2 regions of the Pedobacter sp. UYP24 genome follow, and region 1 is predicted to be linked to the other one. Evidence: riboswitches for the same ligand, from Rfam matches in the RefSeq annotation. Region 1 holds a riboswitch; the other holds the start of a gene.
What was found. Region 1 has a riboswitch for S-adenosylmethionine ahead of metH (methionine synthase). Riboswitches for the same ligand answer to the same signal wherever they lie in the genome.
Positions count from the first base shown of each region.

Region 2: it holds a riboswitch for S-adenosylmethionine, as region 1 does, so the genes downstream of both, ACVWYN_RS06615 (O-acetylhomoserine aminocarboxypropyltransferase/cysteine synthase family protein) here and metH (methionine synthase) in region 1, are expected to answer to the same signal.

Region 1 is NZ_JBSRZD010000005.1:55,085-58,512, forward strand. Features, by position in the region: gene metH (methionine synthase) at 1-1,784, opposite strand, end outside; SAM riboswitch class I at 1,923-2,032, opposite strand; gene ACVWYN_RS11285 (GIN domain-containing protein) at 2,283-2,897, shown strand; gene ACVWYN_RS11290 (NAD(P)H-binding protein) at 2,975-3,428, shown strand, end outside.
Region 2 is NZ_JBSRZD010000002.1:443,401-446,828, forward strand. Features, by position in the region: gene ACVWYN_RS06610 (trans-sulfuration enzyme family protein) at 1-1,061, shown strand, start outside; SAM riboswitch class I at 1,229-1,342, shown strand; gene ACVWYN_RS06615 (O-acetylhomoserine aminocarboxypropyltransferase/cysteine synthase family protein) at 1,557-2,861, shown strand; gene ACVWYN_RS06620 (homoserine O-acetyltransferase family protein) at 2,885-3,428, shown strand, end outside.

The sequences.
Region 1 (3,428 bases):
CCCGCGTTTACAATACCCATATCCAAACCAGCTTTAATAGCGTGGTATAAAAAGGCAGAGTGCATTGCTTCTCTTACGGTATTATTACCCCTAAAAGAGAAAGAGATGTTAGATACTCCGCCACTTACCTTAGCAAAAGGAAGATTTTCCTTAATCCATCTGGTAGCATTTATAAAATCTACTGCATAATTATTATGCTCTTCCAAACCTGTTGCAACGGTAAGTATGTTCGGATCAAAGATGATGTCTTGCGGTGGAAAACCGATCTCATCAACCAATATGTCATAAGATCTTTTACATATCTCTTTTCTTCTTTCAAAATTATCTGCCTGTCCCTTTTCATCAAAAGCCATCACTACTACGGCAGCTCCATAAGTCATCACCTTCCGTGCACTTTCCCTGAATTTGTCCTCACCCTCTTTTAAAGAAATGGAGTTTACAATTCCTTTGCCTTGCAGGCATTTTAACCCAGCTTCAATCACCGTCCATTTGGACGAATCCACCATGATTGGAAGTTTAGAAATATCAGGTTCAGAGGCAATCAAGTTCAAGAACTTGGTCATTGATGCTTCAGAATCAATCATTCCCTCGTCCATATTCACGTCAATCACCTGCGCACCCCCTTCTACCTGCTGTCTTGCAACAGTTAGGGCGGCTTCGAAATCTCCGCTAAGGATAAGCTTTGAAAATTTGGGCGAACCTGTAATATTTGTACGCTCACCAATATTTACAAATATACTTTCAGGGGTAATAGCCACCGGCTCTAAGCCACTTAACCGCATATAAGTAGAAATTTCAGGGATCTTTCTCGGTTCTACACCCTTAGCTTTTTCAGCAATACAGCCTATATGATCTGGCGTGGTACCACAGCATCCACCCACAATATTTACAAAGCCATGTTGTATAAAATCTCCAACCAGGCGTGCAGTTTCATGCGGCATCTCATCATAAGCGCCAAATTCATTTGGTAACCCCGCATTTGGATAGGCAGATACATAACAGCCCGCCTTGGCAGAAAGCTCTTCAATATGCGGTCTCATGTCTTTAGCGCCCAGCGCGCAATTAAAACCAATACTCAATGGCTCGGCGTGAATTACAGAGTTCAAAAAAGCCTCAACCGTTTGACCAGACAATGTTCTGCCCGAAGCATCTGTAATGGTGCCTGAGATCATGATCTCTATTTTTTTGCCTATTACGGTCTCATATTGTTTAATAGCGTAAATGGCAGCTTTGGCGTTTAATGTATCAAAGATAGTTTCAATTAGCAGCACATCTGCACCGCCATCAACCAAGCCCCTAATCTGTACATCGTAAGCATCCACCAGCTGATCAAAAGTAAGCGCCCTGTAACCTGGGTCATTTACATCAGGAGAGATGGATAGCGTCCTGTTAGTAGGGCCAACAGCACCAGCAACAAAGCACTGCCTGCCAGGATTAAGCGCCATAAATTCAGTAATGGCTTCTTTGGCAATTTTGGCGCCTTCAAAGCTCATTTCATAATCCAACTCTTCCATCTGGTAATCTGCCAGGGAAATGCGCTGTGTACTAAAAGTATTTGTTTCAATAATATCAGTTCCGGCCTTCAGGTATTCTGTATGAATAGCCTTGATAATGTCAGGCCTTGTAATGTTAAGCAAATCATTGTTTCCCTTTACATCACAAGGGTGATCTTTAAAACGCTCCCCTCTAAAATCCTCTTCGGTTAAAACATAGCGCTGGATCATAGTACCCATTGCACCGTCGATAATCAGAATACGTTTTTCTAATTCTTCTCTAATGTTCATTTAAATAGTATCCATATGAGTTGATAATAAGCTGTTTTTGATAGTGGACAAAGCCAAAACAAGTGCCGAACGAATTACAAACAAAGCTTAAGGGAAATATTGAAGTCTGCTAACCGATTGGCACCAATGCTATCAACTAACTTATCTTTCAGAGGCCAAATAACCGGCTTCAGTAGAATGTAGCACCTTGTAAGCACAGGTTGCTAAGACTTCGCAGGGTCTAATCCCTCCGTCTTTCTCTATAAGCAGTACAAAAATGCAACAAAGAAAAATGATTTCCAAAAAAACAGCTATTAATACGAATAAAGTTCGCTATATGGCGCTCTTTACACCCACAAGGGGAATTTAATTTTGATATGGCGCGTTCGTCGAATAATAAGGGGAGTTGGTCGTCACTTACCCAGTACTGGTATAGTATCCCAAATACCCTTGCAACGTTTTTGTCATCGCTGCGTCTTAATAACAAACAAAAGAAAAAACCTCAAAAATTCAAACGACATGAAAACTCTAACAAAAACATTCTTCGCAGCAGCATTAACAGCAGTAGTTCTAACTTCATCTGCATTTACAACATTTGCAGCCGGGCAAACCACCACAACCACTACAAGAATTACAGCAGCAAATGGCTTTAACAAAATTTGGGTGAGCGGAAACGTAAAAATTGTGCTAACACAGGGTGAGAAAGAAATAGTTCAGGTATCTGATAGCTTCAATCCTGAGAAAACATCTGTATTAACCAATGGCCAAACGCTGTATATAAATTCAATGGAATCCTCACAAGTAACAATCAACATTACGGTTAAAGACCTCCAACGCGTTGAAGCATACGGACAATCTGTTGTGCTAACCAGCAATAATTTTGATGTAAAATATCTTCAATTGTTTTTAAACCAAAACGCTACGGCCAAAATCAAAGCCACTGTGAGCAGTATCTACAGTGTAGTGTCTGATAATGCAGTATTAAAAATAAGCGGCGCTGCAGATCAAAGTACAATAGTAGCAAGCAATATGAGCAACGTTAAGCTCAATAACTTCGCAAGTTTAAAATCTTCGCAATTTGCATCAGAGGCAATAATGATTGCGGAAAGATCAATAATTGCCAACGCTAAATAATAGTTGCCAAACCCTTTCCACAAATACCGCCTGGTAACTGCTAAATGTTTACTTTGTGGTATTGGTAAGCAAACTACATGAAAAAAATAGCATTACTTATTGGCGCTACCGGGCTTGTTGGAAATGAGCTGGTGAAATTACTCCTTGCAGACGAGCGTTTTAATAAGGTGTTGGTATTTGTGCGCCGTCCAACGGGACTTTCGGCAAGCAAATTGGAAGAGTACCTGGTTAATTTCGACGATCCTGCAAGCTGGTCTCATCTTGTAAAAGGCGATGTATTATTTTCCAGTATGGGCACCACACTTTCGCAAGCAGGGAGCAAAGATGCGCAGTACAAGATTGATTATACCTACCAATATAACTTTGCAAGCACAGGGGCGGCAAATGGTGTTCCTACTTATGTTTTGATTTCCTCGGCAGGCGCAAGTACAGATTCAAAGCTTTTTTATTCCAGGATGAAGGGGGAGTTGGAGCGAGATGTGAAGCTGCTCAATTTTTCCAGCATATACCTGATACAGCCAAGTTTATTAG
Region 2 (3,428 bases), on a different contig from region 1:
ATGTAATAAAACCGATCAGCTTGTCAACTACGTTTTTAAGAGATGAGGATGGTGGCTATTCTGGTGGACATGTTTACAGCAGGGTTAGTAATCCAAACAGATCGAATCTTGAGAAAACTCTTGCTGAATTGGAAAAGGGTGTGGATGCTTGTGCATTTTCTTCAGGCAACACGGCTGGCATGAGTCTTTTTCAAGCATTAAAGCCAGGCAGTCATATTATCGCACCCGACGATATGTACTGGGGATTTAAGAAACAATTGCAATCTATTTTTGCAGAAACACTGGAGTTCGATTTTATAGATCAAACAAATTTAGAGCTGATCAAATCTTATATTAAGCTTAATACTGTTTTAATTTGGACTGAGACCCCATCAAACCCGTTACTTAAAATAACAGATATTGAAGCTATTGCTGCAATTGCAAATGAAAACAATTTGGTATTGGCATGCGACAGTACGTTTGCTTCTCCATGCCTCCAAAATCCAATATTACTAGGTGCAGATATTGTAATGCATTCATCAACAAAATACATTGGAGGGCATAGCGATGTTTTAGGGGGTGTATTAATTACAGCCAAACAAGATGATCTGTGGCAGGCAGTACGCAATGTACAACAGATTGGCGGCGCTGTTCCCTCACCTTTCGATTGCTTTTTATTATTAAGAAGCATTAAAACCATGCCCTACCGAATGCGAGCACATAGTGAAAATGGGTTTGCGCTCGCTGAGTTTTTGGAAGCACATGATGCAGTGGAAAAAGTCTTTTATCCCGGCTTACCTTCTCACCCACAATACGAGATTGCAAGAAAACAGATGACTGCTTTCGGCGGAATGCTTTCCATTCTGGTTAAAGGTGGTGCTGATGAAGCCCGACGCGTAGTGAATGCCGTTAAAATATTTTCCCAGGCAACCAGCTTAGGGGGAGTGGAGAGCTTGATAGAACACCGTGCATCGGTAGAAGGGCCGGATACCAAAACCCCACAGAATTTAATTCGGATATCAGTAGGCCTGGAGCATATTGACGATCTAATTATGGATATTGACCAAGCTTTGCAGCAATAAACAGTGTAAATCTGTATAGATTAAGCTCGTGTTAAATAAATTATATTTTTAAAAATCAATTAGTTACAAAATATTCAGAATTATATTTTGGTTTTTGCAAACTACCCCATTACATTTGTACTAATATCTAGCGATAGCTAGAAAAGTCAATCCTATTTTACAGGTTTGATTTATAAAGAAGTGGCGAGAGACAGGCTCTATGACCCACTGGCAACCCTCCCAAAATGGAGAAGGTGCCAATTCCTGACCGAGAAGCATGGTGCTTATTGGAAAGATAAATTGGAACGAAATGAAAAATGAAAAATTCTCACCAGAGCAAATGAATTTTTTTATACCTCAGTGCGTATTGTGTATGTGCTGTTGCATATTATAATTTATAAATCTTCCATTTGCATTTCTCTATTCATTAGGAAGGCCCATAAAAAGGGTACGGAAAATATTGCGCTCCTCGGCGGGGTAAAATTCAGTTCTATCAATTCATTTAAATAAGAAAACATGTCAACTTCCTATAAATTCGAAACATTACAATTACATGCAGGTCAGGAAATCGATCCTACAACAGGATCAAGGGCGGTTCCTATTTACCAAACTACTTCATTTGGATTTAAAAATTCTGAGCACGGTGCAAACCTGTTTGCATTAAAAGAATTTGGAAATATTTACACACGCATCATGAATCCAACTACTGATGTGTTTGAAAAAAGGGTTGCTGCCTTAGAAGGAGGTGTTGCCGCTCTGGCGGTTGGCTCAGGACAAGCAGCCCAGTTTATTGCTTTAAACAACATTTTACAGGCTGGGGATAATTTTGTCTCTTCTTCTCATCTTTACGGGGGTTCTTACAATCAATTTAAAGTTGCCTTTAAACGCCTGGGAATAGAGGTAAGATTTGCCAACGGCGATGATGAGGACGATTTCGAAAGAAAGATAGATGCCAACACAAAGGCCATTTATTTGGAAACTATTGGAAACCCTGCTTTTAGCGTTGTTGATTTCGAAAAATTAGCCGCAATTGCCAATAAGCATGATCTGCCATTGATTGTAGACAATACTTTCGGCGCTGCAGGATACTTGTTTAGACCATTGGAACATGGTGCCCACATCGTTGTTCAATCCGCCACAAAATGGATTGGTGGACACGGAACCAGTATTGGTGGAGTAATTGTTGACGGCGGAAATTACAATTGGGGTAATGGAAAATTCCCTCAATTCAGTGAACCTTCTGAAGGTTACCACGGACTAGTTTTTAGTGATGTTTTTGGAGCCGCTGGGCCATTCGGCAATATCCAGTTCATCATTCGTGCAAGAGTTGAGGGATTAAGAGATTTTGGTCCTGCCATTTCACCATTTAATTCCTTTCAATTAATTCAGGGTCTGGAAACATTATCACTCAGAGTTCAGCGCCATGTAGATAATTCTTTGGAATTGGCCAAATGGCTGGAAGACCATGAGGCAGTAAAAAAAGTTAACTATCCGGGATTAAAAAGCAGTCCATATCATGAGAATGCCAAAAAATATCTTAAAAATGGATTTGGCGCAGTGTTGTCATTTGAACTAAACGGCGATCTCGAAAATGCTACCAAGCTGGTAGACAGCCTTAAGCTGATCAGCCACCTCGCAAACATGGGTGATGCGAAAACGCTGATTATCCAACCAGCGGCTACTACGCATCAGCAACTAAGTGCATCTGAACAATTAGCTGCTGGCGTAACTCCAAGTTTACTGAGAATATCTGTCGGAATTGAACATATAGATGACATCAAGGCTGATCTTGAACAGGCATTTGCCGCTATTTTTCACTAATATCCATTATCCCAATTAATTGAATGAGTACTATTTCTACCTATTTCCACAATGATATTTTCGAATTTGAAAGCGGCAAAACACTTGCAGGCCTTCAAATAGCTTATCAGACTTGGGGTAAATTAAATGCAGATAAGGACAACGTAATTTGGGTATGCCATGCTTTAACAGCTAATGCTGACGTATTAGACTGGTGGAAAGGTCTTTTTGGAGAGAATGATTTATTTAATCCAGCCGAACACTATATAATTTGTGCCAATGTATTGGGATCACATTATGGTACCAGCAATCCTTTGAGTACTAACGCGACTACTGGTTTACCTCACTATCTTGCTTTTCCGGAATTTACCATAAGAGACCTTGTGGCAGCTCACCGTTTGTTGGCCGTACACCTGGAAATTAAGAATATCAAAGTATTGATTGGTGGTTCATTAGGTGGCCAGCAGGCACTTGAATGGTCAATCATTGAAAATAGCAGAATAGAAAATTTAATATTACTAGCAACCAATGCTGTTCATTCACCCTGGGGCATCGCTTTCAATGAGAGTCAGCGTTTGGCAATTTCAA